4 regions of the Aminipila sp. genome follow, and region 1 is predicted to be linked to each of the others. Evidence: riboswitches for the same ligand, from Rfam matches in the RefSeq annotation. Region 1 holds a riboswitch; each other region holds the start of a gene.
The links. Region 1 has a riboswitch for cobalamin ahead of RTW14_RS07305 (hypothetical protein). Riboswitches for the same ligand answer to the same signal wherever they lie in the genome.
Positions count from the first base shown of each region.

Region 1 (7,827 bases):
TATGCCACCTACTTTTGCAGTTCCGGATATTTTGCCGCTTTTTACCCCTAAACTTTTAAATTCACTACTGCCGCACCCAAATATGCCTCCTATGATTCCTCCTACATTACACTTCCCAATCACAGTTACATCTTCAAGATACAAATTCCTTACAGAAGGTTCTCTTGTTGTATATGACACATATCCAAATAATCCCTGATTATCCTTTTCAGGTTCATGGATTTTCAAGTTGGTAATGGTGTGATAATCACCATTAAAATTGCCCTGAAACGGATGTTCCTGTGTCCCTATGGGTGTCCATGATGGAATTTCTTTTAAATCGATATCCTTTCCTAATTTAAAATATTTGCCCTTATATCCTGAAACATTTCCACTGTTCACTCGTTCTGCCAGAAGCTTTAAGGTTTCTGCATCATTAATAATAAAAGGGTTTTCTTCTGTGCCGTTATTAAATGAATCCACCAGCTCCCATGCAGCATAAAGAGTTATTCTTCCACGCTGAGTAATTTCCTGATCTTTCTCCCATTTTGTTCCCTTGACTTTGCCTGTTTCTTTGTCTTGTTTTTCGGTATACCAGCCCAGCATCTTATATTCCATTCCTTCAGGAGTTGGTCTGCTTATTTCTTTCAACTGGAATTTCCCGCCAAAGGCAAAACGTGTAGGTTCTTCAGATTCAGCTCCATCATAGTTAGGATCAAAAGTTACATATAAAGCATCTTCACACCATATGGCGGTTAAGGTAAGATTTCCAGTCACTACACTATCAAAATCATAAGACTGTTCTTTCTCTGGCTGGGGATTTTCACCAACATACCATCCCATAAGCGTATATCCTTTTTTTTCAACTGAAGGTTCTTTTAAAACAGCACCATATTTTATACGTTCAGGCATTGTTCCCTTAGTAACAGTCCCTCCATTTAAACTCCAGACAACATTCAGTTCATCTGGAGCATTCTCACCTTTTTTCTCAAAAGTAGCTTCTGCACTTATATCCTTACCGGGATTTTTAAAAGTGAATATTATACTTCCGTCACCTTGATCTTCCCTGGATTTATTTATTTTATTTCCATTACCGTCATTTAGGCTAAGTAGTTTTAAAATGTAGCCTTCATCTGGTTTTACTTTGACAGTAAGGTCTTTCTTTACCAGATATTGCTCCGATTCTGTACTGTTTTCCAGCATGATAGATCCACCAGTAGTCTGCTCTTCTGCTTTATTAATCTTTAAGACAGCTTTGCATACCACAGGATGTTCATTATCCGCAAAAACAGGATATTCCTTGGCTTGACCCCAGATATCGGAATGACTTCCGTCTGCCTGTGTATTTAAAAGATAAGCCACCTCTCCGTTAGAAAAAGAAATCTCATCTTTGCCTATAGCATATTTTGTATCCACGGGATTTGCAATACAAGTATCTAAAAAATAGCAATGTATAACAGTGGTGTTATTATCTGTAACAATCCCACCTTTTGAATTCATTGAATCTATTTTCCCCCAATTATAGCATGATGTAACAATACTACTAGCGGATTTTCCTGCAATTCCTCCTGCATACTGTTTACTTGCACTAATGCTTCCTATATTATAATTATTACTGATGTTTGGACAATTGCTTAACTCTCCTACTACTCCTCCTGCATATTTAACTGCCTCTATCATTCCTATGTTTTTGCACTGCAATATTTCTGTTTGTTGAGCATAGGCAACAATTCCTCCCGCCCTAAAATTTGAAGCAGAAATATTTCCTTCGTTACTGCAATCCTTTATACTGCTATTTTGTAACTCACCACCAAAGCCACCTATTTTTGTTTTTCCATTTATCTCCTTAAGGTTTCGGCAAGATTTAATTTGTACAGCTTGCCCTTGACCAATTACTCCACCTATATATTGACCGTTTGTTACTTCTATTTCCCCATTATTCTGACAATCTGTAATGAAAATAATTTTATCTTCAGAAGCTTCTGCTATACCAATCACTCCACCAACATATTGACCGTTTATTTCTATTTCTCCATTGTTCTGACAGTTGGTAATGGAAACATTTTTCCCTTGCAAAGTTTGCCCTCTGCCTAAAATACCGCCAACCCACCAGCCTTTAATTTTTACCTTTCCATTATTTTGACAACCTGTAAGAGTAACATCCTTAGCTTGACCTAAAATTCCTCCTGAAGGGTAATTTTGAAAGTTTTCATTTGACCATCCTCCATCAATCTTTCCGGCATTTTTGCAATTTAAAAAGCTTCCTTCTTCAGCAGAACCAGCAATCCCCCCTGTTCCTCCCTTATGAATTAAATTTTTCTTTGCCTCTGAGGCAGAGGTAATGTTACCGTCATTACTGCAATCCGTAAAATTACTCTTTTCTACATAACCTACAAGACCTCCAGTATGAGTTTCATTTTTTTGAGCATCTGTAATTGAATTTAAAGTCATGATACTTACTGCATTACTGCAATTTGAAAATTTGCTCTCTTCTGCACAGCCTGCAAGGCCTCCTGCATATAAGTTTTTTTCTGATGTATTTCCCTCTATACTACCTTTTTCAGTCTTTACATTTTGAATAGTTGCCTTTTTGATATATCCAAAAAGCCCGATATATTCCAAGCTTGAAGTTTCGATTTTTAAGTTAGTTATTTTCTTGTCGCCCCCATCAAACACTCCGCCAAAAGGGTTTGCCGCCGTGCCTATAGGTATCCATTCTTCATTTTGCAAATTAATTTCTTTGGTCACGCTTATGCTTTTTCCTTCAAAGCTAGTTCCACTGTTGACCAATTCCCCCAATTTTTTTAATCCCTCTGTATCTTCAATAAAATATTCTTTTGATTTTGAGTTTGCATCATAATTCTTTATATTGACCGGTCCGCCTAATACCTCCTCAAGAACTTCCATAATTGGCTCAACAACTTTATCCTCAAGCAGTTCATTCAAGGTATCCTTTGATTCGGTTGGTTCAGTCTCAGTATTTATACTGCTGTCTGTTGTATTTTTATCTTCCCCAACAGCACTCCCTGTTGTTACTGTTGTATCAATACTGCTACTTGTTGTGTCTGTATTTTCTTTTAAACCCTCCTCAGCAGTAGATTCTTCTTTTTTCTCACTGTCAACTTTGCTCTCATTATTTTTGGTAATACTCCCATCCTTAGTGTCTGTTTCGGAGTTTGTACCTTCATTTATACCTTCTTTTTCACTTTTACTTTCATTAATCTCTATAGAAGGATTCGTCTCTTTTTCTTCATTTAATTGAATTTTTTCCGTCTCACCTGCCTGCACTGTGATATCGCTTTCTGCATAGCTCCATACTGCCGGCATCACTTGTCCCAAAAGCAAAGCCATACACAGCACTAAACTCAAAAGAAAGTTTCTCTTTCTATGCTTCATTGTTTTTACCATCCTCTACTTAAAATAAGGATGTGTCCGTCACCTTAGGCGGGGGGGCACATCCTTCTCTGATTTTGTACAGTTGCTCAGATTATCCTATCTATCAATCCTTATTGTACAACATAGAAATGATCATAATCATTTCCAAAAGTCAGCACACCTCCGCTGGAAGCCATACCCTGCAATGCATAGGTATCTCCCGGTGTCTGCCATACTTTTGTTCCATTGCTTCCATTGAAACAATAGCCTGCTCCAGTCCCAGAATTTGTATTAAAATACAGGTAATCTACTCCACCGTTTGTATATACCAATACAGAACTTTGTACTGGTCCTGGTGTTGCTACGGTAGAAACTTCATGGTTTCCTGTTTTGGCTACCTTCTGAACACCTCCAGCACTAAATCCACTGTAGTATCCTACATAGATATTATCTCCTACTACCGTTGGGGTAGAAGTAGAAGTTCCTGCTAGCTGAGCTTTCCAGTCTAAGGTTGGTGTTCCTGCTCCAGGAGTAAAGCTCCATAAATAACCACCCTGGCTGGTAAAGTAAAGATGTCCGTCTACCAAAGAAATGGTGCTGCGCACATTCCCTGATTCTACTCCACCTATAGTGGATAAATTAATAACGCTTCCTTCTGAATTATTATCAAAATTATTACCTACTGGACGAGCATATAGATAGCCTTTATCTCCACCAAAGTAAACATACGATCCATCTACAACAGCACCAGCCCAATAAAAACCACCGTTACCTGGATTAAATTCTTTTAACTCTTCATTATCCATGTCATACTGATAATATGTTCCTGCATTTCCTGACCATGTTCCAAAATACAGATAAGCCCCATTCTTTACTATAGGAGTATTGATCTGTGCATTGTTTGGCACGGCTAAAGACCATTCTGTAGTAGGTTCTCCGTCAATATTTGTTACTTTTGTAATAGAACTGTTCTGTTCATACAACTGGCAATATTCAATCTCCACTGTATTGCTGTCATTTCCTGAAATTTCATAGGTAAATTCCAGCGTATTATTTATCCCAGTATTTACAGCGGATTCTGCCGTAGATTGGAAATTATCATTCAGATAGTAATGTCCATCGATTAGGCTAGAAGCGTTTAATGTCTTACTTCCTACTATAGTACCGTTAAGCTTAGCAGTAATAATCATATTTACATTGCTTCCGTTGATTTTTACTCCAGTGGCAGAACGATGAGTCTCACCACTAGTTAAATTAGTATTTGTCTGAGTCAAAGTAACAGTTTGGTTACCTGAAACAACAACCTTACCATTTTCCAAATTTGTTCCTGCAGAAGATACAGACCAATCTGTGATTGCTCCTCCAGTCAATGTCAGCTCATCGTTATTTGCTTTCTGATTAAATCCGGATGCCCCCACATAGATGCATCGGTTTTCAGTATCCAGGTAAGGAGAAGATAGTTGGAATCCTGAACTTTGGGTAATCTGCTTTTCCCATACTACCTGTGGAGTAGATGCCGTACAGTCAATTTTAGCTAGTCTGCCGCCCCCCTTATCATTTGCAACTTTATATCCGTCATAAAGTATATAAGCAAAGGTATTTCCATTTCTGGTTTCCATAACAGCTGCTGAATCCACACCATCCCAACCGGATCCATTTTTCGGCAGATCAATACGTGTGACATTTGGACTTCCGTTGGTTGGTGCTGCATTGATAATCCCGTTGTGAATATCATTTCCCTGATAGGTTGGCCAGTCTGCAGCATAGGCAGTCAGCCCCATGCTCATGACCATAGCTATAATCATAAGCACCGCTAATGGTTTTCTTAACTTTAATTTCATCATTTCTTTTGGTCCTCCTTTAATTTAAGATGATAAGATAAATATCCATACAGCAAAATTGCCGTACTTCTTTTTTTTATGACAATCACCCCCTTTGCTTTATATAAACAAAATTTGCTTTCTAATTAAACACAAAAAAAGACCGTGGCGAAATATGCCACAGTCCGTTTTCACTGTTTTTCTTTAATGTATTCTAAAAAATGTTTTTAAAAATACTATCCCCTGGTCATTTACCTCGTAACCGGTTTTGAATCTCATCCATGCAGGTCTTCTGACTTACGTATCTACATTCTTGTCCTCCTTCCCAAAAGTTTTATTTGCTTCCAGTGGTCGTTTTTCATCTTGCAAATGAATGGTCAAGAACTCCTCGTTTACAGCGGCGGGTCCGTGCCGGACTTTCACCGGCTTCCCTCTTAGCTGTCGGCTTCCGCCGGCAGACATAGATTTTTATTTAATTTTTACTTTATTGCTTTTGTCGAATTTTGTATTATAATGTCGAAACTTCATAAATATATACAAATTGGAAATATTTATGTTATTTTCAACTATCATATCACTTTAATTCTCATATTTCAACATTTTTCTTAAAATAAAAAAATATACAATTAGTCTAAAATTTTACTACAATTTAATGTACAATATAGATGTATGGATGGGGGTGATTTCTATGAAGGATATAGAGAATAAAATTAAAGATGCATATAAAGAATCTAAACATATTTATGACGATGTTTTGACTGCAAATAGTTTCTGGTCAAAAGCCTATAATAAATTGGCTTGGGGTATGAAAGATGAGGATTACGTACCAACACTGCTTTCTTTTATTCCAAATGACTTCAATGGTAAAATGCTTGATGTACCAGTAGGAACAGCAGTATTTACTTCAAGTAAATATAAAACGATTAAAAACGCTGATATTACTGCATTAGACTATTCTACCGATATGCTCTCGCAGGCAGAAAAACGTTTCAAAGACTTGAAAATCAACAATATTAAATGTGTACAAGGGGATGTGTCCAATCTGCCTTTTGAAACAGGTAGTTTTGATTTGGTTCTTTCCATGAATGGATTTCATGCATTTCCTAACAAGGAAACTGCATTTAAAGAAACTGCAAGAGTTCTTAAAAAAGACGGTATATTTTGTGGTTGTTTTTACATTAGCGGAGAACGTAAAACAACAGATTTTATAGTAACTAAAGTCCTAATGCCCAAAGGATGGTTTACACCACCATTTTATACTAAAGATGAAGTACCCAAAATACTTGATAAATTATACACAAAAATGGAGATTTATATTATGAAATCTATCGTGTATTTTAGATGTATCAAATAAAGGTATACAATAAAAGGAGGAAACGATTTCCTCCTTTTAATATTGATTAACACTGTATTCGATTTATAAATACAAGTGCAATCCTATCTTAAATTAAATTTATCTACCAGACTCTTCAACATCTGTGCCTGTGCATTTAATTCTTCACTGGTTGCCGCACTTTCCTCCGCTGTTGCAGAATTAGTTTGAACTACAAATGAGATTTGATCAACACCCTGGGTTACCTGGCTTATTGCATCAGCCTGTTCAACAGATGCCGCAGTTATTTTCTGTAATTGCTCTGTTACGCCACTAGACTTTTCCACAATTACTTCTAGTGATTTAGCTGTAGCATCCGCAATTCCCGTACCATATTTAACTGCGGAAACAGCACTTTCAATTAAAGTTGTTGTATTCTTAGCTGCCTCTGCCGACTTTTGTGCTAAATTACGTACTTCATCTGCAACAACAGCAAATCCTTTTCCAGCTTGTCCGGCACGAGCAGCTTCTACGGCTGCATTTAGTGCCAATATATTTGTTTGGAAAGCAATATCTTCTATGGTATTTATAATTTTACCGATTTCCCCAGAGGTTTCTGATATTTCAGTCATAGCCTGGGTCATCTTCAGCATGTGCTGATTACCATTTTGAACTTCCTCGCTTGTTTCATTTGAAAGCTGATTTGCAACTTTTGAAATGTCTGCATTAGTAGTTACCTTATCAGAAATCTCCATTATAGTTGCTGACAACTCCTCAATGCTGCTTGCTTGCTCCATAGTTCCCTGTGAAAGAGCCTGTGCTCCAGATGACATTTGATCTGCACCTACAGAAACTTGTTCTGCCGCCTGATTAATCTGTTCTAAAGTCTCATTTAAATCATCTGACACCTTTTCTAATGACTGCTGTAGTTCTGCAAAATCCCCAGGGTATGTTATCATTGCTTTCATAGTCAAATCACCATTTGCAATTCCTGTAAGCTGTCTGGCTAAATCTACAATTATATCATTTAAATCCTTAACGATTTTTCCCGTTGCTTCTGCCAGTATACCTGTTTCATCCTTAGTTGTTATCTCAGGTACCTCTGTTTTAAGGTCTCCCTCAGCCAATTGTTTTAATCGATCTACGCAAATTTTAATTGGATTTGAAATCTTATTTGCTACCTTAATAGCAATAATTGCGGCTATTACCATAGACACCACCAATAAAATGCCAGTAGCTATTAGGGATCGCATCGTTGCTGACATAAAGTCTTTTAGTGGAGCTGAAATGCCTATGGTCCATCCTTCCCTGCTTTCTACTGGCTCATAAGCAAGAATTCTT
Region 1 is NZ_DAMBYD010000004.1:268,726-276,552, reverse strand. It holds gene RTW14_RS07310 (InlB B-repeat-containing protein) at 1-3,375, opposite strand, end outside; gene RTW14_RS07305 (hypothetical protein) at 3,486-5,198, opposite strand; cobalamin riboswitch at 5,440-5,653, opposite strand; gene RTW14_RS07300 (class I SAM-dependent methyltransferase) at 5,863-6,528, shown strand; gene RTW14_RS07295 (methyl-accepting chemotaxis protein) at 6,612-7,827, opposite strand, start outside.

Region 2 (7,827 bases), on a different contig from region 1:
ATAAAAATCACCAGCTTCTTAAAAAATGTGCTGATGCTTTAGCAAAACTGGCTGAGTGGAAACAAATGGCTGAATTTATGCCTTTGGATGAATTAATCTGGAAGTTGCTATGGGATACAGAATATTATACCTTTGTGGGAGCATTACCAAGTGGTATGCAAAGACAAGCGAATTTGAGAGCATTAATAGATAAAGCTGTACAGTTCCAGGCTTCACAGATGAAAGGGCTCTTTGGGTTTATTACATATGTAGATGCTATTAAAGAAAAAAAAGTTCCTATGGGGCAGGTAACTCTTGTGGGAGAGAATGATGATGTTGTAAGGATTATGACTATCCATAAAAGTAAAGGATTAGAATTTCCCATGGTTATTGTTGCAGGCATGGGCAAGCGCTTTAATAATGCCAATGCCAGAAAACCAGTAGACCTCCATAAAAACATTGGATTAGGACTTCGGTACGTAGATAGACAGCGACACTTTTATAAAAAGACTCTTGTTCAGATGGCAATTGATAATAAAAGAAAAAAGGAGGACCTGGAAGAGGAAGTAAGAATTCTTTATGTGGCATTTACCAGGGCACAGGATAAACTAATTCTTTTGGGAAGTGTAAAGGACTTGCAGAAATTCCGAGAGGCAAAGGAAAGCTTGGAGGAACCGGATGTATTTAGAGCATCTTGTTATCTTGATATGATTATGCCCGCAATCTCAGCCAGTGATATATCCGTGTATTACCATGATGCACAAGAAATATCATTTGAGAATGCCCAGACTAATGACGGAAAAGAACAGCTTAAAAAATTACTTAACCATATGGATACAAATGAAATGGGCATGGATGTGAATGGAGCGTCATACGCACAGATTTATGCTCAGATTGATAAACAGCTTTCTTTTACATATGGATATGAATATGCAAGACTTTTGAAGTCGAAATTCTCTGTGAGTAAGCTGAATAAAATAAGTGATTTACTTTCAGAAGAAGGCATGACTCCAGAAAATTATGAACGCCTTTATTATGAAAGCTCCTATGATGCGGCATTGGCTGTTCCTCAATTTGCACAAGGTCAAACATCAGGATTTACAGCAGCAGAGCGAGGCACTATTATACATAGCGTATTGGAGCATTGGGATTTTAAAGAAGGTTATGGCTTGTGCTCCCAAGAGGAAAAGATAGCATTGGAATCGGTTCGAGGCTTTATTACCGATCTTGAAAATAGACAGCTGCTTACTGGTGAAGAGGCAGTTGAGGCGAGAAAGCATGCGAAAATGATCATTAAATTTCAATGCTCAAAGTTAGGCAAAAGGCTTGCTCAGGCAGATGAGATATTTAAAGAAACACCATTTAATTTGGTGAAGAAAATTAAGGGTGAAGATATAATCGTGCAGGGTATCATTGACTGTTATTTCAGAGAAGGAGACAAATACATATTACTGGATTACAAAACCAATCGGGTTGACAACCCTACAGATCCACACGAAATAGCCTACATAAAAGAAACCTATAGAGAGCAGATTGAACTTTACCGTGAAGCTATTGAAGTGGTTAAAGGTGTGAAAGTTAGGGAAGCATATATCTATATGTTAAATGCACAGATTTTTATTGAAATATAAAAATACGTTTAGTTTAAACTCTTCGTGATAGAAGATTGAAAGGTGAGGTGAAATATGGCAGATAAGAGATTTGCAGTACTGATAGATTCAGATAATATTTCGGCCAAGTATGTTGAATGTATATTGGATGAAATGACCAAATATGGTGTTATTACTTATAGACGTATTTATGGAGACTGGACTAGCAAACAGACCAATAAGTGGAAGAAGGAACTTCTAGAAAATTCCATAACACCAATACAGCAGTTTAGTAACACAGCTTGGAAAAATTCTACGGATTCAGCACTCATTATAGATGCAATGGACATTTTGTATACGGGTAATGTTGATGGATTCTGCATCGTATCCAGTGATAGTGATTTTACTAGGTTAGCTAGTAGGCTAAGAGAGTCAGGCATGAATGTGATAGGAATGGGCGAAGAGAAAACACCACGTTCTTTTAGAGCTGCTTGCAATGTTTTTACCATATTAGAAGTGCTATTAAATCAAAATGAAGATGAGCTTATGGAAGAGGGGTTAGCTGCGAAGGCGGATAGTGAAGAGGTTAGCTTGGTTGATGCAGAAAAAGCTGGTGAAGTTCATTCGATTGAGAAAAATCATGGAGTTATAGAGGAACAACTTATTAAAAATTATATAAGTTCAATCATAACTGAAAATGAAAATCGTGGTAAAAATACAGTTCTGGCAGAGATTGGAAATCGGTTGGTAAAAAAGTATTCCGACTTCGATGTTCGTAATTACGGATACAGCTTTTTGTCTAAATTTATTGAGGAAATGGGCTGCTTTGAACTGCTTAAAGACGGTAAACTTGTCTCAGTTAGGATAAAAGATAATAGAATAAGCAAGGAAGAGTTAGATGAATTTATTATTAATTGTGTAAAAACAAATAAGAAAAATGGGATAGAGTTAGCAACATTGGGGCAAAAGGTGCATGGTAATTTTGATACCTTTGAGGTAAAGGATTATGGATACGCTACTTTTGCAAAATTTATTCAAAGTATAAGTCAACTAGAAATCAAAATAAATAGAGCAAAGAAAAAAATTGTCTGCATGTCTAAATTTATTTAGCTTTGAAGTGAGAATATGCTTTAATGAATGAGGGGATTAGAATTGAATACGAGTAGAACAGAAAAATCATATATAACAATTATGAATTTTTCAGGCATTTACAAATATGAGCAGTTTTATAAAGACGAAAATGTCATATGGCTGGATTTTTCCAAGCTACAGGGGAAAAACTGCTTTTGTGATAGTATGGCAGAAAAAACTATAAAAGATACGATAAAGAATATGTCACCACAAGGACTGCATTTTATTGATTCAGGAAATTATCATTATGCGACCAAATTTTGGATAGATAAAATAAGAGAGAAATTTAGCCTTGTTGTTTTTGATTATCATACAGATATGCAGAAACCAGTCTTTAAAAGCATTTTAAGTTGTGGCTCATGGGTGGTACAGTGCTTGGAGAATAATTCATTTATTGATAAAATTGTTTTGATGGGAATTGGTAAAGAACAAAAATTGGCTTTAGATGAAAAATATAAAGATAAGCTTATCTGCATTGATAGTGAGCAGATTAAGAAGAATGATTTTTCTCAAATCCAGAAATTAAGTGAACAGTATCCAGTTTACATATCTATTGATAAGGACGTGCTAAGCAGAAGAGTTATTGAGACAAACTGGAGTCAGGGCAATATGAAACTCACTGAACTAAAAAATATTCTTCATGGAATCATTCCTAAGCGAAAAATAATAGGAATAGATCTTTGCGGAGAATGTGCAAATGAGACGGGAAAGCTTAGCGCAGTAAAAAATAATGATGAAGTAAATGCAAATTTACTGAGGTTTTTAAAAGATGAAAGAAAGATAAAGTAAAGGAAATAATATAATATGACCATAGAATTAGCAGAAATTAATAAATATAGGTTGGAACTAGAAGCTTTAGCGTCCAAGGCCGCTGAATGTGGGGAACTTGAGTACCATATTGAATTAACAGAACATAAGAATTTAATGAGTGTTTATAAAATAAAATCAATAACTGGGAAAGAAGTATATGAAAGCTTATCGGATGAAGACCTTTGTGATTATATTAGAAGCCGTGCCAAAGATTTAGACCATGTGCCCACACAGAAAGAAGTATATTGGATTTATCATATGTACATTAAACACCGGTTTGGGAATTGGCCGAAAGCATTAAAAGCAGCGGTTATGTCAACAAAAGCTGGAAGTGGTGGACATAGCTTTAAAATTATAGAGGAAAGAGAACAGCAATGTCAGGAGTTTCTCAATCAAATAAGGGAAAAAGCTGATGAACTTCATAGACCGCCACATTTGGTAGAAATGAGAGATTGCGTTGAGGGTTTGAAATATAAGTTTGATACTTGGAACCAGGTACTTGAGGCTGCAGGTATAAACCAAGAGTGGAAAAATAAGCATATGCTTTTTATTGTAAATGATTTTACTGAAGAAGAAAAACTTTTATTGGAGAAGATTAAATCCAAGGCACAAAAACTGGGCCGATCTCCACTCAGAAAGGAAATTGAAAATGAAGTTAAAGAAAAACTTAAAATCAAGTGCAAAACATGGAGAAATACCTTACACCAAATTGGTATGGAGCCTATAGAAAAGCCAAAGTCATTTAGTGAAACATATTTGGATGATAGAAAAAATAAAGGAAAACATCATACGGAGATTTTAAGTAATGGCTTATATAAAGTGATGAATTTAAGCAAAAATGAAAAACAATATTTAATTCAGCTGAGAGAAATTGTTACTGAACTAGGACGTGCTCCCATTAAAGAAGAATTGCCAGAGGATGTCTACGACGGATTAATGAAGGCTTGTGGAAGCTATAGAAATGTGCTTTTTCAAGTGGGAGTGGAATCGTTAGATAAAACCAATACACAGAAAATCAGACGAAGGATAAAAAATAAAGTAAATTTATAACTTGAAATTTTGTTAAAACAGACTATTTATTTTAACCAGTCTGTTTTTTTATGACGAATATTGTTGAAACTACCAATATTTAGTGATATTATTATTGGGTAAAATTTAATATTTAAATACATATAGGTGAAGAAATTTTTAAAAGGGAAGCAGGTGAAAATCCTGCACAGCTACCTCTACTGTAAGTGAGGACGAAGAATAATGTCACTGGGAAACTGGGAAGACGTTCGGAGAAAGAGTCACAAGTCAGGAAACCTGCCATATGTAAGTATACGTTATTGGGTATGAAGGAGCGTGTATGTGGAATATAAGGTCTTTTTTGCATGCCAATTAAAGATCTTTTTTTTGACCCAATAATCAAATAAATAAAAGTATAAGAATATAGGAGAAATGATAATGGGTTTTGGATTAAGTAATATACTGCATTTAATAGGCCAAATTCTTTTAAAGCCATGTATGTGTGTATTATTATTATTAATGATTGTTACAGTATGGCAGTTTGGAGATTTTGCAGTAGAATTTTTTACAGAAAGAAGAAAACGAAAGAAATTAGATGCAACTGGATTGCTGAAAAAAATACATGAAGAAAATGATTTGCAAAAAACAATTGAAGGAAGCGGGCTGCCAGCCAGGCAGAAGGCAGCCTTAAATGTTCTTCTAGAATCCAGTGATATGCCGAAAACATCACTAACCGCATTAGCGCAAAGGCTGCTTGCAACGGAAGAGGAGAAGTACGATAAAGCAGTAGGAATTACCGATTTAGTGGCAAAGCTGGGACCTATGTTTGGACTTTTAGGTACATTAATTCCTTTAGGACCGGGAATCATCGCTTTGGGACATGGTGATACTGAGACTTTGTCTAAATCGCTGGCAATAGCTTTTGATACTACAATTTCAGGGGTTATTTCGGCAGCAATCTGCTGTGTCATTTCCAATATACGTAAAAAGTGGTATGAAGATTATCTGATTACTTTTGAATTAGTAATGGAAAGCATGTTGGAGGAGGTTGATGCAAATGCTAAGAAATAATAACTCTTTGAGTATGAGAAGGCATTATAAAAACAAAGAAGACATAAACCCCATGGAAAGTCTGGGTAACCTAGTAGATGTAATGCTTGTATTTTCTTGTGGCTTGATGATTGCAATCATTATGTTCTGGAATGTGGACTTAAGTAAAATCATGGATGTTGTTACAGAAGATCAGCTGGTTGAGGTGAATGATTTGGAAGATGCCATAAAAGATGGCTCCTTGTCAGAAGACTACGATTCAAAAGGATTTGTATATGAAGATGAAAAAACCGGAAAAATGTACATAGTGAAAAAGGAATAGGGGTTGACAAATGTTACCTAAAAGTGTTACCATTAGTTTGTAAATTGAATAAACCATTTATGTTCTACAGACTAAAGTCTAATTGATACAAGACGACGATTAGTTTAGTAGCTAAGAGGGAAGCAGGTTAGAGTCCTGCGCGGTCCCGCCGCTGTAAGCGAGGAGTTGTTCCTATTTGCCACTGAGTTTATACTTGGGAAGGCAGGAAACAATGATGATACGTAAGCCAGAAGACCTGCATAAGTTGTTCGAGTAGCCGACGGGTAATCGGTGATGCTTATAAACCTTAGGGTTTTAAGAATGATAAATATTACAGAAAAACGGACTGTAGCAGCTTTGCTACAGTTTTTTTGTTTATTTATATTAAGATGCCTTTTCATTCCTGAGGGTATAACAGTTTTGCATGTGAGCAAACCTGTTATAACCCTCATCCTTTTTTATAGATTTTTATCGTTTATGACCTAGCCTAATTTAAGAAAGAAATTGCAGGAAGGTCAGATGCTCTAAAATCATAAATATATAATTATAGCTAAATATAAGGAGGAACACCATGAATGTTAATTGGTTCAAAAATCAGGACAATGTAGTTTATGCAAATACTCAGGAATTTGTAGATAATTTTTCTAAAGAAACGGGTATTTCTAATTTGTCAGAGAAAATCGATGAATTTAAAAAGTCTCCAACTGGGGAAGGAATCACTGTTATAGGAAGAAAAAGAACAAGCATAAAGCTTTTAATCCCTAATTTGACATTTAACGAAAAAATAGAAATGGGAGAAAATGTGTGGGTATATATGGGAGAAAATTATGAAAGCTATTGTTTGTATTAACTAAAACTGTAATAAATAAAATACAGAAGCCTCTTAGTTGAGTATAACAGAAATTAGTTTCCAGTACTCATTAAGAGACTTTTTTAATTTGAAAGGATTTCGATACAATATGATTCAACTAATAAACATGCCTCTTGTAGACAATGTTCTAGATGAGTATGAAAATAGTGAAGAACTAAGAAAAGTGTGCAATAAATATGGCTGCCATGGAATTGAAGCCATATGGGGCGGTGAAAAATGTAGCTTTAATATAGAAAAAACACTTATAAAAGGATGGCATTTAGCATTTTTTTGTGATTGGTTGGATTTTTGGGATAAAAATGAGATTAAATTACTTCACAAATTTAAAAATAAAGGAACGTGGGAGCTGTTTTATGGAGGCAAAGACCGGAATGCACTGATAAAAATGCTTAGTGATGATTTGGATAGAGCAAGTCAGGCAGGTGCTGAATATGTAGTATTTCATGTTTCAGATGTTTCTATAGAAGAAGGATATACCTATAAATGGCTTCACACCGATGAAGAAGTAATTGATAAATCCGCAGAATTAATAAATATACTTTTAGATAATAAAAAATATAAATTTAAATTTCTAATGGAAAACTTACATTGGGCAGGATTAGATTTTACACGGCCCGAAATAACTAAACGGCTTCTTCAAAAAGTACACTATAAAAATAAAGGGATAATGCTTGACGTAGGACATTTAATGTGTACAAATCTGGAGCTCAAAGATGAAAAACAGGCAATTGAGTATATACATAAAATGCTGGATGAGCATGATATACTTTGCAGATATATTAAAGGAATCCATTTGCATCAATCCTTAAGTGGGGAGTATGTTAAAGAAAACATCAGCATAGTACCTGATTTACCAGAAGATTATTTTAAAAAGTTTAGTGTTGGGTATAAGCACATATTGAATATTGACACCCATCAACCCATAACCAACATCGGTATAAAAAGTGTAATAGATCGAATAAATCCGGACTATTTAGTACATGAATTAGCAGCTTCTGACAGGAAAGAAAAAGAAAGAGTTTTGCAAATTCAAACTGATACTTTGAAACAAGGAGGAAATTTTAGTGTATAACATAGAACTGCTCAGC
Region 2 is NZ_DAMBYD010000007.1:63,866-71,692, reverse strand. It holds gene addA (helicase-exonuclease AddAB subunit AddA) at 1-1,610, shown strand, start outside; gene RTW14_RS10940 (NYN domain-containing protein) at 1,665-2,678, shown strand; gene RTW14_RS10935 (arginase family protein) at 2,721-3,488, shown strand; gene RTW14_RS10930 (homing endonuclease associated repeat-containing protein) at 3,504-4,559, shown strand; cobalamin riboswitch at 4,666-4,836, shown strand; gene RTW14_RS10925 (MotA/TolQ/ExbB proton channel family protein) at 4,956-5,588, shown strand; gene RTW14_RS10920 (DUF2149 domain-containing protein) at 5,575-5,889, shown strand; cobalamin riboswitch at 5,947-6,146, shown strand; gene RTW14_RS10915 (hypothetical protein) at 6,440-6,718, shown strand; gene RTW14_RS10910 (TIM barrel protein) at 6,828-7,811, shown strand; gene RTW14_RS10905 (DUF2284 domain-containing protein) at 7,804-7,827, shown strand, end outside.
Region 2: linked by a shared signal. The riboswitch ahead of RTW14_RS10915 (hypothetical protein) and the one ahead of RTW14_RS07305 (hypothetical protein) in region 1 are both predicted to bind cobalamin.

Region 3 (7,827 bases), on a different contig from region 1:
TTTTGCATACCATGCTTTTTCAGACACATCACTAAACGCAGAATCTGTGTACTTGCTTAAATCGTTACCACTCATATTGGCAAGAATCTGTACAAATTCAGCCCTAGTAATCTGACTGTCTGGTGAAAACGCAGTTGCACTCTTTCCTTTGATAATGTCCCTTGCCGCAAGATATAAAATATTCTTTTTAGCCCAATGACTTGCAGTGTCTGCAAATTTTACCTCATTATAGCCTATGACATAGGTTGACCAGTGATTATTTTCCATAATGAAATGCTTGCTGTCATCACTTAAATGACCATTATTAATTATTTCAAGACTTCCATCTGGCTTCATCCAGTATGCCACTACAGCTTCCGACTGCTCGCCACTGACAAGTGTATATGGAACTACAGAGACTGCCTTCCCTCCCAATTCAGAAATAATTTTATTTCCCTTTTCTGCAGTAAACTCATATATAGGTCTGCCTTTAATTTTTGATTCAAGTGCATTTTTTGCTTCCTCTGTAACTCCTGATATACCCGTAACCACTGTTACTGCATCAGTTTTTGCTATAGTTATCTTAAGATCCTCCGTTACACTGTTTGCAAAAGTTTTCAGTATATCTGCATCAAAACTTACTTCTCCTACTAAGGTACTTATTGTCAATCTGTCAACACCGGTTTGTAGTGCTGTCACAGATGCCTTTGGTAGAATAGTTTCAATAGATTTAGCTTTAGAATCACTTGTTACATTAATAATTATTTCCTTTTCAGAAGATTTGTCTTTCTTCACAGCCTCTATTAATTCATCTATAGCTTTTTTTATATCTTCTGCCGATGGCTTTACAATAGCTTTTCCATCAGAATCTACTGTTGCTTTTACAGACACCCTAGCTTTTATACTTACACCGTTTTCAGATTCTTGCTTATATGCTTTTCCTCCCCATTTCTCAGAACCTTCTTCTTTAGTATAATCATCTGTATAATGCCATACAATACGGTCCCCATTCTCAAGAAATTGCTCATTAAGTCCCAAAGACGGATGAGTTCCATTAAGAGTATACATCCATCCAGAAAGTTGTCCATTTGTAAATTCAGCCAGTTTTACGTCCTTATATGTAATGGAGGAAACATAATTTCCTGTTGGGTTTTGCCACTTCATCCCCGCTTCCTTTAGTGCCTTTTCAAATATATCACGAACCTTGGCATTTACATCCACTGTATAAGCTGTTTTGGCAATCCATGTTTCCAGATTGTTAGATTTCAATGTGTGCTTTTCACCCTCTTCTCCATGAGATGAATCACCCAGCAAAGTAAAGTAAACAGTTATAGTATTTTCTTCCTGTACCGGTGCTTTAAGGACTGTTACAGGAAATTCCATCTGTGCCGCTCCGTATGTCGCAACCAGTGTCAGTACAGCCCTCTTGCTGCTGTCAAAACCCGTAATCGTTATGTCCTTAGAAGAAAGCCTTTTCGTTGTTCCATCGCTTAAACTTGCAATAAAGGACATTCCTGACAAGTCAAGTGTATCCCCTATGTAATATGTGTTTTTATACTCCCCCAAAAGTTCAAGGGCATACGCCACAGGCTCCTTGCTGATTTCAGGATATTTTTTCCCATTAACCCAATTTTTCAGGCTGCCTTCTCCCTTGTTCAGAAGCTCCGTAATTGTTCCATCTGCCATTTCAGATGTAGTGGCCTTCCTTGCTAGTTTCACACAATCTACACCCATGGGATCATCTGTTCTGTTATAATTTGTTTTTGCAACTCCAGATGGTACACCTTCCATGCTTTTACTTGTATCAATATACTTAACTTGATTATTGGATTTATTTACAGTGGTGCAACTTGTATCCACACATCCAACTCCACCAATTGCACGTTGTGCACCACAATTTTCCCGATAATAATTATTTTCAATCACGTTGCATTTATTTAATGACGCCATATATCCAATGATACTTCCTACATTTGCATTCTCATCAGTTGCTTCCACAGTACCATAAAAATGATTATTTCTTATATATGAATTTGACCAGTTTTGAATACATCCTGGTTCTGCTCCAAAGAGACCTCCTACATTATTTGCTCCCTTCACTACAGCATCTACATAACAGTTCTGAATTGTTACACAAAGAGTATTTGGAGCTGAGTCTGCCTGATATCCTTTTCCAATAATTCCACCCACATAACTACCAGTAGAGGTAATACTTCCGCAGAAACCACAATTCATCAAGCTGAACGGCCCCATGCTCTGACTCTTACCTGATACAATACCACTGGCAGCTCCCGTGCTATATAAATCTGCATAGCTTACACAATTAATAATAGTGCCACTTATTCGTCCTGCAAATGATGCTACATTTCCCACAATTTCTCCGGTTTCCTTGTCTTTACCCATAGTAACGCCTTTTTCAATGACGCAATTTGTGATATTAACCGTATTTCCTCCTGAAGCACCTCCGTCAATGAAACCACTACCTCTTAAATTTGAGCCACTTTTAACAGTAACATTTTGAATATTTATTGTATCAGGGCATCCTTTTGCGTAGCTACCGCCAGTTCCTATATTATAATCTCCGTCCTCTCCGTAATCGACCACATAATCCGAAACAAGGAGATATCCCTTAAAATACGGTGCATAAATTTTAAGATTGCAAACGGTACTCTCACGAACATAGCGGAATAAAGGTTTGTTGGCACCCTCCGCATATGTTAAAGTAAAATTGCCTCCGTCTAACACTCCAGAAAACGGTTTTAAACTTACACCTTTATCATCACCGTTGCCACCGCCTATTGAAGCCCAGTCAGTATCAAGCACAATATCGCTAGTCATTTTAAAATGCATATCTGCAAAGCTGTAGCCCTGATTAACAAAATCTTTTAATTTCGTTAAATCTGCTTGACTGGCAAGCTGCCATGGACTTTCCTCCGTTCCACTGCCTTTCCATGCTTTTAAAACTTCCTCGGGATATGCCACATCTGGCTTATCCACATAAACAGCAATTGGTTTGTCATACAAACTAGTTGTATAATTTTTTCCTTTATATGTATATGTAACAGTACAATATATCCACTGCAATCCATAATATTTATCTGTTTTGGGTGTATATGTTATTGACGAGTTTACATGACTAGTACTAGTACCATTCTGTATAGTCCACATATAACTGTACTTTCCGCCCAAATCAATGCTTGATGCAGTTACCTTAAGTGGTATTACCTCAGTATCTCCCTGTTTATAATAGAATCCATGTGTATATTCTCCGAAAAACCCTTTATTTTTTTCTGAAACCTCTGGTACTTCAACATCCCAGTCAACAATTGGTGTAGGCTCTGCTTCTACAAGTACAGAAACCAGTTCTGAAGCTGTACTTTTCCCTGTATCAGTATTGGTTGCCACACAATAGTAATAAGCTGTTCCTGCTGATTCAGTAGTCGGTACATATCTAACAGCATTTGCCCCCTCTATGGGAGTTCCATTGTCACTATTGTTTTCCTCATTTTTATACCACTGATATTGCAGATTTCCTCCTGCACTAGCATAAATCTCCAGAGCTGCTGCATTATCGTTCTGGATATAATTAGCACTTGCAGGTTGTAACAGGATAGTTGGCTTTTCCGTAGCAAGTTCTTTTTTTAAAATCAGAGTATATGTATTGTCTACATAATTCTCATCTTCTTTATGAATCACTATCGGAACTTTTGCCTGCCCCTCCGCATCAAATTCAAGTTTATCTGCAGTTAACGCCATTTTTTGTCCGCTTACCGCATCCTTTCCACCTATAGTGATTGTAGAGCTTTCTGATTTGGCTACAGGTGTTATATCAATATTCTCCTGCCCTGGCTTCACATAAACCTCATATGAATTTGCCCATGGATTGAAATTTTCTTTTGCAAATCCGTCTACAGTTAAGCTAGTAAAAATTGGTTTTCTTTTGATTGCAATTGTAAATGTATTGATAAATTCATTTAGATTCCATGAATTCTCCATTCCAATACGAATATTACTTACATTTGATTTAATATGAATATTACTAGGCACTCCATATGAATAATCAAGTCCATTGTTAGTCCATTTATTATCTGCAAAACTTCCATAAATCCAACCTAAACCTTCTATATTATCTTCCATGTAAATTGAAGAATAAATGTCACTTACATCCTCAGGAATTGTCAGGCTGTATTCCTTCAACTCTTTGTCAAAAATAGGGCTCAACATACACGGTGAACTCATATCTTCTTTCAAAGCTAATTCAACTTTGCTGAATTCTGGTGCTTTATCTAGTACATTAACCACACATGCCGGTGCAGCCGCTGTAATCGTAGCAGTTTCAGATGGTTTTGCTGAAAGTACATAAGTACCTGATGTTGGGAAATTCAGAATAATATTTCCAGATTTATCACTGATACTTGGTGAAACAACTGCAGATTCACCTTCCATCGTATATGCCATAACTTCATATCCAGTAAGAGCTTTTCCGGACTTAGCTTTGGCTAAATCAAAATATGCCAATTTTAATGGAAAATCTTTACCTTTTATAACCGTTGTTTGTAAAGCAGCTTTTGCCGAAAAAAAGGAAGAAGTACTCTTATTATCAACAAAAACCGCACTGGCAGCTTTATCTTTTTCACTGCAAATAGTGGCAAAAATCTGAAAATTCTTTGCGTCATTATTGCTAGGATTTGGAATTTCAAATTTTGTGTCACTAACTAATGAGGTAAAACGGTATCTCATCCTAAATAATATAGACTTATCCTGCTTTTCAATTCCCCACAGCTTTGTTGCACTGCCTTCACTACTTGCATAGCCTTCCGTACCATCGATATAATACTGCTCATGAGCACAGAGCATTACATCATCTATGGTGATTTTGTTATCACCATCTTTATCCGTTACGTCTAACTTTTTCTGTACTATTAGTTGCCCAGACTTATCCTTTAAGATCTGTCCTTCTGCGCTAACTGTTAAATATACGGGAATGCTTGCTTCTCCTGATTCATCAGCCCACGATATATCTGGTAACGTTCCCAAAATAAAAACTATTACCAAAAGTATGGATAGGCATCGCCTTCTAATGTTAATAAAAATACTACCTTTACATTTTCCCATTTTAGCTTTCCTCCTTAATTTTACCTTACTACATATAATTCTGATATCTCGACATTTTTACAAATTCCTTTATTTGTCCTAAAATCACTGGATCTACTCGCTTGCTCACTGAGATGCACTCGTTTACCTATTGATTTCATTCCTTAAAATAAATTTTTATTGTTGATTCTGGTATATATCCTGGCAGGTTCTATTTCATTGGTGATAAAATCAGGACTTTTCTGTATCAATTCAAACATTTCTCCCGGTTTCATGTAGGGTTTCATAATCTCTGCCACTAATGGGAATAACTGTGTTTTTTCACCGTAAAAATCTATCAGCAGCATCCAGTGTTCATAGATTTCGTTTTCACTCATAGCTTTAAGCAGCCATGCAGACTCCACCTCAATATTTTTCTCAAAGAATTGCATTAAAGTATCTTCTAAGCCATAGGGCACTGTTTCGGGTTTTCTGAGTTTTATTTTTCCTACGTGTTGTTCTCTGCGCAAGGTCATACCCATGGTCTGTGCATCAATGATTTCCATTATCTTTCTATCTAAAACTATATTTTCCTCGAAAGGTGCAATCACAATTCCATTTATTTCTGCCATGGAATCGATTATTAAATATTTAAGCTTGCTATATGGCATTTCAACGAGCTGCTCTTGTCTAAATCTGCCTAAATTTGATTTCTTATGTAGAAATGCAGGAACAAACTTTCTTCCGTCTCCTGTCATTAACAGTGCAAAGTTTTTTGGGCCTTCTTCTTGTTCTTCAGCCGCATCTGGAATCCATAGCACGGATTCATTGAGCTTTTTAAAAAATTCACTCTCACACTCTTGAGTTTTCTCCTGTATAAACTGTTTAAATAATTCGGTTAATTCTGTTTTTCTTTCTTCCATGTTATTCTTTCCTCCCTGCTTGCATATATAAAATATCTTGTGAACCAAAAAGAGCTGTGACTTAAATAAGTCACAGCTCCGTTTTTAACTGTCTATTTTAATGTACTCTAAACCCGTGCTATAAAAAACAAGCACGTTATAATCAAGCCTTCACCCTAACCGAGGTATGTTTAAAACTTATGTTTGTCTTCTGACTTGCGTATCATCATCTTTTGCCAGTCTTCCCAAGGTTTTCACTCAGTGACTGCCCTTTTTTCAGGGCTAAGGCTCAGACTCCTCGCTTACAGCGGCGGTACCGTCCCGGACTTTAACCGGTGTTCCATCTTAGCCATTAGCAGTTTTACTACTAACGGAACATAAAATACATTATTACCCAATATTCACTTTTTCACTATTGAATTTATACTAACAACAAATTTTCAGTTTGTCAATATGCCAATGACTACTTCTGTTATGGTAAATTTCCTTCTTATGCACTAAAACATCCATTTTTTTTGTTGCTTTTTAAAAGTCTATTAAAACCTACAATACCCGCAAATAAATAAAACACATTTAAACTAATATACTGAAGCCATTCATATATACTAACGGATAAATTCAAATATATTTCTCTCGAAATATCTATTCCTAACGCAAAGGGAAATAAGTATTGTATATAATTGGAATTTATATTATATACGCTTGAAAATATAAGCATGATTCCCGAAAGTACATACATAAACTGTCCCATTACTTTAATTTTTAAAGTAATGCCGCCAAAAATTACTGCCCAACCAAATATACCTAATAAAGCCGGGGCATAGATTAGTACGCTAAATAAATATTTAACTATGTGCGTTATGTTTATAATATTGAATAAACTAGCAAAAACAACGACACATAACTGAGCAATAAGACAGATTGCAAGATTGGATATAATCCTTGCAAACATTAAAAATATAAAATTACTTTTTGTTAATAATTTTGACTCAAGTATCCCGCTATAATACTCACCGCTAATGTTGAAAACATTTACTTGTATAATGAAATAACTAAATTGCCAATATGTATATCCAATTAACACTAACATACCTTCGTTGGCAGCACTGACATCATACCATTCGGATATTGCATTGCTGTCATTAACAAGTACAATTAATCCATACACCCCAATATTTGCAAGAATGTTTATTAGCAATGCTATCTTACTTCTAAATTGTCGGAACAAGTCATACTTTAGTTCATATACCCAAGGAGTTAAGTTAGTAGATACAAATTTTCTCATAATTTTCTATTAGCTCCTTTACTTCTAAATGTTCTGTTACTCTTCCCCTATTTTGACCAGCTTTCACAAATAGGTAATCATCTGCAACTCCAGACAGAAAATTCACATCATGAGAGGAGATGATTATTGATACGTCTTTTGTTTCCTTCAGCTTTTTTAACAACTCCTGTAATACTAAAACCGAATCAATATCCAGCCCCCACGTTGGTTCATCAATCAATAATATCTTTGATTGTGCGCATAATCCAGCTAAAATGCAGACTTTTTTCTTTTCTCCTGAAGAAAGACCTTCAACTAGTCTATTTAAGTAATCAAGGATTCCAAAGTCCTCTGCATACTCATAAATTAAAGCTTTCGATTCACCTGGACTATTTCCCTGTAAAATACTATAATACATCATATTTTCAAAAACTGTATTCTTAAAGTATAAGCATCTGTCTCCAGACAAAATCATAGTCACGTTATCTTTTGCCCATTTGTCATCCAGTGATTTTCCATCAATCAAAACACAACCATTCGTAGGATATAATAATCCGCATAATATTTTTAATATGGTGGTTTTCCCTGCTCCATTAGGTCCTACTAATG
Region 3 is NZ_DAMBYD010000007.1:75,028-82,854, forward strand. It holds gene RTW14_RS10960 (S-layer homology domain-containing protein) at 1-5,094, opposite strand, end outside; gene RTW14_RS10965 (enhanced serine sensitivity protein SseB C-terminal domain-containing protein) at 5,238-5,975, opposite strand; cobalamin riboswitch at 6,140-6,349, opposite strand; gene RTW14_RS10970 (hypothetical protein) at 6,445-7,239, opposite strand; gene RTW14_RS10975 (ABC transporter ATP-binding protein) at 7,217-7,827, opposite strand, start outside.
Region 3: linked by a shared signal. The riboswitch ahead of RTW14_RS10965 (enhanced serine sensitivity protein SseB C-terminal domain-containing protein) and the one ahead of RTW14_RS07305 (hypothetical protein) in region 1 are both predicted to bind cobalamin.

Region 4 (7,235 bases), on a different contig from region 1:
CACATCTCCCTGCTACCCCAATGGCACACAAAACCGAAATAATAATGAGTTCTCTTGCCTGAGGTTTTCTATCCTCGAAAATCATGACAAAGGGCAGCATGGTTTCCAGTATGATTAACATAGATATAAAATAATACTTGCGGTCATTTAAATAATATATTCCCAAAAAAATAGTAAGTGGTATGAGTAACAAAATCATTGTTGCCGCCACCTTTGTTCTTTTTGAAAGTTTCCTCTGATTTAATGCCACCTGGTCACAGATAACTTGCCTTTTATTCACCGCTTGATCTGATTCTGCCTTTTTCCGTTCCCAGAACCTAAGTTTTTTCTTAGGTACATCTCCCCTTATTTCTTCACTCTTTTTAGAACTTTTAGTAAAATCAAATTGAGCTAAAATAGAAGCAATTTTATTATTTTGCTCGTACTTTTTATTTTTCTTCCTTCCACCACAGATTTGAATGATATCCTCTGCCGTAATTGCTTCCGGCGCTAAATGACGAGCCATACGATTAGCCTCTGTAGTATAAAAACTGTTCCCACTAAAGAATTCTCTTGGGGTACCTTCTGTCACTATATTTCCATCAAAAAACATGGCACATCGATCTGCATACTTAGCACAAAATTCAACATCATGGCTCACCATAATAATCGTAATGCCTTGTTGTTTTAAACCCTCTAAAATAGCTGCAAAAGTCTGCTTAAATTCTGCATCTAACCCTTTGGTTGGTTCATCCAGCAGCAAAATCTTTGGCTTTAACAGCAGAACCTTTGCCAAAGCTGCTCTCTGCTGTTCCCCTCCTGACAAATCATAAGGATGTTGTTCTAAAAGCAAATCTAATTGACACAGTTCAGACACTGCATCTATACGCTGTTCTTTTTCTTCCATAGAAATTTTTACTGATGAAAGCATCTCATATAGATCTTTTTTTACAGACTTTTTAACAAATAAGGCCTGCGGGTTTTGTGGAAGTACTCCTAATAGTCCCCCAAATTTTTCATTATCTGGTATATCAGATAAAAGCTTTCCTTCTATTTTTACAGTTCCTCGATAAGGTTTATTCATTCCTGACACCAAAGATAAGGTGGTACTTTTACCTGTGCCATTTCCTCCCAAAAGTGTAAACAATTCACCCTTTTTTACTTTTAAGCTTACTCCTTTAACAACTTCTGGTAAGTCTTTTTCGTATTTGAACCAAACCTGATCTAGCTCCACCATTAGCTGCTCTGAGCAGCTTTTATCACATTCCCGTTCCTTGCTTTCTTCTTGAAGGGCTAATGGTTGTAAGGAAATACTTTCTGATAATTCATTTAACCATTCTCTTCCTTCCCTAACAGTAATCGGGCATTCTAATTCATTGGGGACACCTGCATATACCTGCATTGGAACCGGCATGGCCAAAAACATTTTATGTGCACTCTTACTAAGAAGTTGTCCCACACTCTTAGGCGAACCAGCTGCCATAACAACGCCATCATCCATTACAATCACTCTGTCAGATAAGGGAAGTACTTCTTCCAGCCGATGCTCCGTCATGATTACTGTAGTTCCCAGCTCTCGGTTGATTTTTCCTATAGTTGCCAGGAAATCTGATGCGGCTATGGGGTCAAGCTGGCTGGTAGGCTCATCTAAAATCAGTACCGATGGCTGCATGGCCATAATGGCCGCCAAGTTCAGTAACTGCTTTTGTCCTCCTGATAGTTCTGATACATTTTTATAAAACCACGTCTGTATTCCAAAAAAAGATGCCATTTCTGCAACTCTAAGCCTTATGGTAGGTGTATCATATCCCAAACTTTCTAATCCAAATGCCAATTCATGCCATACCTTATCTGTGACAATCTGGTTGTCTGGTGACTGCAATACAAATCCAATTCTCGAGCTCTGCATCCTTTGATTCAAAGATTCAAGGTCTTCTCCTTCAAATAGTATCTCACCGGTTCGAACGCCATGAGGTGACAAAATGGGCTTTAATTGACGTAACAAAGTAGTCTTACCACATCCAGAAGGTCCACATAATGTCACAAATTCCCCTTGAGAAATGGTCAGATTAATGTCCCTAAGTATTTGTCTCTGAGATTCAGGATAAGAAAAATTTAACTGTTTAATTGAGTAGCTTTCCACTGTTTCTCCTCCTGTTTATTGATAATAATTGGTACAATGCATAGTGCGGCATAAGCTAAAAAAGGAAGGTAGAAAAATATTCCTATTCCTAAAGTATGACCTTTCATCGTCGGATAATATCTAAAATAAAGAATACCAAAGTATTGACCTAACAGTACGCAAAAACCTAACACTCCTATTGCTGTTAATGCCTTTTTATCTCTATATTCAAGATTAAAGATTGAAAATGCAGTTCTGCCAGGCAGTCCGTAGCCTCTGCTTCTCATACTATCTGCTGACTCAATAGCATTTTCCAACGACCAGGTAATCATACTCGACAAAATCGTAATTCCATTTCTCGCCCGTTGTAAAATACTCCCATTTGAAACATCCCTGCCAACGCATTTTTGTGCATTAGAGATAACCTTAATTTGGTTCTTAAACCGTGGTACAAATCGAAGTATCATGGATAATATTAAAGATAACGCCGGAATAATCCGACCAAATAAATATACAAATTTGTCTGAAGTCATAATCTCATTGTAACAGGAAAACCAGCATACAACCGCAGCCAGCATAGTGGCTGCTGCAACTCCATATAAAATAGATTCCAATGTCAGGGGATTTCCGTTAGGCAAGTAGGTTAAAATGGTAACGCCCTCATGGTTAAATGCAGGATTTATAATTGCGGTTACTACCAGCATAGGAAGAAGTACAAAAAAATTGAATTTCACTGCCTTTTTCCCCTTCAGATAGATGGAGTATGCAAATGCCGTAATCAAAGATATTATCAGGCAAGCGGGATGCATCAGTACCATAGAATAAATAAGTACTAGCGCAAAATATAAAAAATTTACCAATGGATGATAAGAGGAAAATGCATCTACACTGCATCTATTTTTCATCAAATCCGCCTCCAACATCACGACCTAAATCACAGGTGTAAACCCACTCGATGACGTCTCCCTCTTTAATGATATATCGACTGCATCCGTAATTTGGAAACCATCCGTTAACCTTATACATCCATCCAGATAATTCTCCACAGTCAAACTCATATAGATTATGGATTCCTTCAATATAAGCTGAATTGTATACTGGTGTATTAGAAAATTCCATATGTATTTTGTTGTTTTTTGTTTCTCGCTGCAATAAATTAAACACGCTTTCGCCTTCATAAAAGGTTACTTTAGTAGCAGGCATAATAATCCCATCTTCTGGCACTAATTCCACTTTTTCTTTATCCAGACTATCCATATTATCTAATATGGTTTTACATTCAATTGACAAGGTACAGGTTTTTGCTTTATTTGTAATTTTCACAGTGCCCGGCTCTACAGGAACTGGTTTTCCCTCCGGTACTGGATCTGTTTGATATTTGTCTTTACCCGTTGACGAATCAATTTCCATGCCCTTAGATTCGCTATACGCTACATCTTTTTTATTAACCTTTACTTCTACAGTCTTTACCGCTGTCTTCGTTGTTTCTTCTGCCTTTTTAGTTTTTAACGCTTCTTCTGTCGTAGCTGCAGCACTGTTTTTTTCCGCGTCCACATTAACCGCACTTTTACTTGTTTCTTCTTGTTTCGATGCTTCTATGCTTGTTTTATTCTTTAAATCAGAGGAAGGGCTGCTTTTAGCAAACCCTCCACCCCAAACGAACGTAATTGATAATATAGCAATAATTGCCACCGCTGCATAAATTTTATTCTTACTTATTTTCACAATCCTATCTCCTACATTAACTGGGCTTTACCTAACATACGATATAACATTTCTGCAATTTCTGAACGCTTAATCAATGTATTAGGGAAGATCTTTAAATCAGACTTATCTAAAACATCGTTACTATAGCAAAAGGCTAATGAGCTATTTGCCCAAGATGCTGCGTCCACATAATCATTAAACTGCGCAAGTGTATTCTGAATAGTTGATGCATCCATATTGGTATTCATGCCACATAATGCTGCTGCACGTGCGACCATGCTTGCAGCCTCTTGTCTTGTGATGCTTCCGTTTGGATTAAAAGTTGTTGCAGATGTGCCGCTTACAATTTTATACTGGAAAGCTGTGCCTATATAACCTGCATACCATGCTTTGCTTGATACGTCTGTAAACACATCACCTGCTTTAGGGGTAAGTCCAAGGGCTTGGACTACAATTGTTGCAAATTCTGCACGAGTCATCGTTTCATTCGGTTCGAAAGTGGTATCTGTTTTACCGTTAATAATGCTTCTAGAAGCTAATGCTTCAATGGATTTTTGGTTTTTATGACCTGCAATATCTGTAAAAGTTCTGCCTTCTTTCGTAACGGGCATAACTTTTACATCTGCATTTTTGTCTTTTAATCCTGCAGCTGTATTATTTGCACCACTTGTCTGTGTTGATGTATCCGCAGCGACCTTAGTATCGCTCATTCGATATAAACTATTTTTTCCATTTAATGCTCTCTGTACCGCTACTAAAGTATAAAATCCCTGTTCAGTAGCCATTTGATTTGCACTGGACTCTGACAATACATGTTTAAATCCATTTCCCTTTATATAAAATTGAAATATATTTTCTACTGATGTATGCCCATTTTTTACGAAGCGGCTGTCATCAACAGAAATACCTAATTCTGTAAGCGCTACAATAACCTGATCCACACTTTCAGAATTAACAGCTCCCCATGAGGTATATCCCCCATTTTCATTCTGTTGCTTTGACAGACATACTATGGCCTTATCTATAGCTGATTTTACGTCTGCACGGTCTTGGTATTTCGCTAATGCCTGCAATGCCATAGCTGTAATATCTGTATCTGCAGCCTCATCTCCTTTTGCGGAACCTGTAGTTCCTCCAGTCAATGAAAACCCACCATCGGAGAGTTGTCTTTTTAAAATTTCATTTACATACATATCTCTAGTAGCCTGAACTTCAGCGTCCTTGTTTTGCGGCATAGGATAATTTTTCGAATCTAAGGCAATAAGCGCCCATATGGGTCCATTTATTCCCTGCCATATGGTTTTATTAAAATCTCCAAGGGGTGTCAGCAGATTATATCCTGCTACATTTGTAGGATCCTTGCCTATAGCGCTTAATGCAATGATGGTCCGTGAGTAATCCGTATATTTCTTTTCATGTAAAATGCCCTTACACTCTTTTACATTCTTCTCTACTGCAGCATAATAGCTATCATAATAACTTTGAGGAACCTTATAATCACTGCGTGCCAACGCCATAATGACCCATTCCCCGCCTATTGATCCAGGTTGTGGGTCTGATACCGTTTTTTGTAAATACTTTGCAGTCTCTGTTACCGCCTGATCAATGGTGCCTTTCTCTGTAATGGCAAAAACACTGGCAACATTGCCAAGTGCCAGAACCAATACTAAGAATAGCGACAGCATACTTTTCTTCATTTGTTTCATTTTCCCTCTCCATTTCATTCTTTTCTTTGCACAAAAAAATACTGTGGCAGCCCATAATGACTACCACAGCCGTATTTCTGTGTATAAAACTTATTCAATCCCATGACTCGTGGGTTAAAACCTAAACCTTCGTGATGATATTCTGACTTACACTTCCAGGAATTATATCCAACGCACATGTTTGCCTTCCCAATTTCTCAGTGGCTGACCTTGTCAAAACATGCGCTTAGTGCTTACAGCGGCGGTACCGTCCGAGACTTACACTCGATTCCCTATTACACCTTTCTGTCAATTTGACTGAAAGGAAACACAAACAGCATTTAAATATTAAATTATTTATTGGCTAAATTCTCCTTGCCTATTATTAGCTATTGTATCACCAAAGTATTTTATTGTAAATAGACATGTAGTTCAATATGAGCACTATCAACTTTTCATTTCCTCATTTTTCTCAGCTCTTTCTCAATCTCTTTTTCTTTAGACTTTTCAAGAGGTTCCAGGTCTATCTGATATAAAATATTTCTATAATTTACACATTGAGTAATCAAATTGTTGTAAACTTCTTTAGGAATTTCTGATTTTACCAAAGGCCTTTTAAGTTTATCTGCCTTAGATTTTAGAATTTTGAATTGATTTATTGTTTCTTCATTAGGATTAACAAGTTTAAATACACTTCCCTCTAAAAGTTCACTGTGTTTAATAAGCTTATTTCTCCTACCGTCAAGATAAGTAGCATTAAAAGGCCTAATTTTCTGTATAGGCTCCAAATCTATTTGATACATAATATTCCGCCATGTGCCGCAGCGTTTTTTCAGTTTTTCTCTGATTTCACTTGTTATCTCTGTTCTCATAGGAGGTCTTCCCAGCTCTATTGCTTTTTTATGTATATATTCAAGCAGCATTATTTCCTCCTCAGGCAAATCTTTCACTTTATAAGCCGGCTCCCAATTTTTCCATTGGTTATCAATACCCGCCGCATCAAGAAGCTCTGCCCAAGTGTTAAACTTATGTTTAAAATAGTCAGCTAACTCTTTCATTTCGTGCATGTGAGGCGGTCTGCCCAATTCTTCTGCCTTACGCCTAAGGGTGCCAAGCAGTTCTTTTTCAAGTTGTGCATTCATTTTTATTTTTTCATATGAATCCCCACATTTTCCCGCCTTTTTTGAAAGTCCTGCTGCAACAAGTGCCCTGGGCCAGTTTCCGAATCTCCGCTTTATATATACTCTATATAGCCAATAAATTTCTTTTTGCGCTGGGACATATCCTAATTCTTTTGCTTTTGCTTTTAATATCTCACATAAATCTTCATCTGAAAAATTAGAATACATAGCTTTCCCTTTACCTGAATTAATTTGAGAAAACTCATATATCTGTTCCGCATTTTCAATACCTTCATCGTATTCCAAATTTCCTGAACGAATACCTTCATCTACAATTTCATAGAATTCCTTTTTATACTTCTCTGCTATATTTCCTTGGTGCATTCCAGGTTCCCTTTCTATCGACAGACATTTTTTATTTTTTTAGTAATCCACACACTAAAACAAAATATGTCGGCAACTTATTTTCTTCTATCCATTCAAGATCAATTCCAAATAATTTGCTACATGTTTTTCCTACATTTCCCCCCAGTGATTCAATGCTATAACGCATTTTATCAAAGTGATTACAACTTTCCCTTGCAGTACTACTGCTACAAGAGACTCTTGTGCATTTCTGAC
Region 4 is NZ_DAMBYD010000007.1:56,276-63,510, forward strand. It holds gene RTW14_RS10880 (energy-coupling factor transporter ATPase) at 1-2,122, opposite strand, end outside; gene RTW14_RS10885 (energy-coupling factor transporter transmembrane component T) at 2,095-3,006, opposite strand; gene RTW14_RS10890 (DUF4430 domain-containing protein) at 2,996-3,826, opposite strand; gene RTW14_RS10895 (S-layer homology domain-containing protein) at 3,838-5,514, opposite strand; cobalamin riboswitch at 5,631-5,841, opposite strand; gene RTW14_RS10900 (homing endonuclease associated repeat-containing protein) at 5,949-6,998, opposite strand; gene RTW14_RS10905 (DUF2284 domain-containing protein) at 7,030-7,235, opposite strand, start outside.
Region 4: linked by a shared signal. The riboswitch ahead of RTW14_RS10895 (S-layer homology domain-containing protein) and the one ahead of RTW14_RS07305 (hypothetical protein) in region 1 are both predicted to bind cobalamin.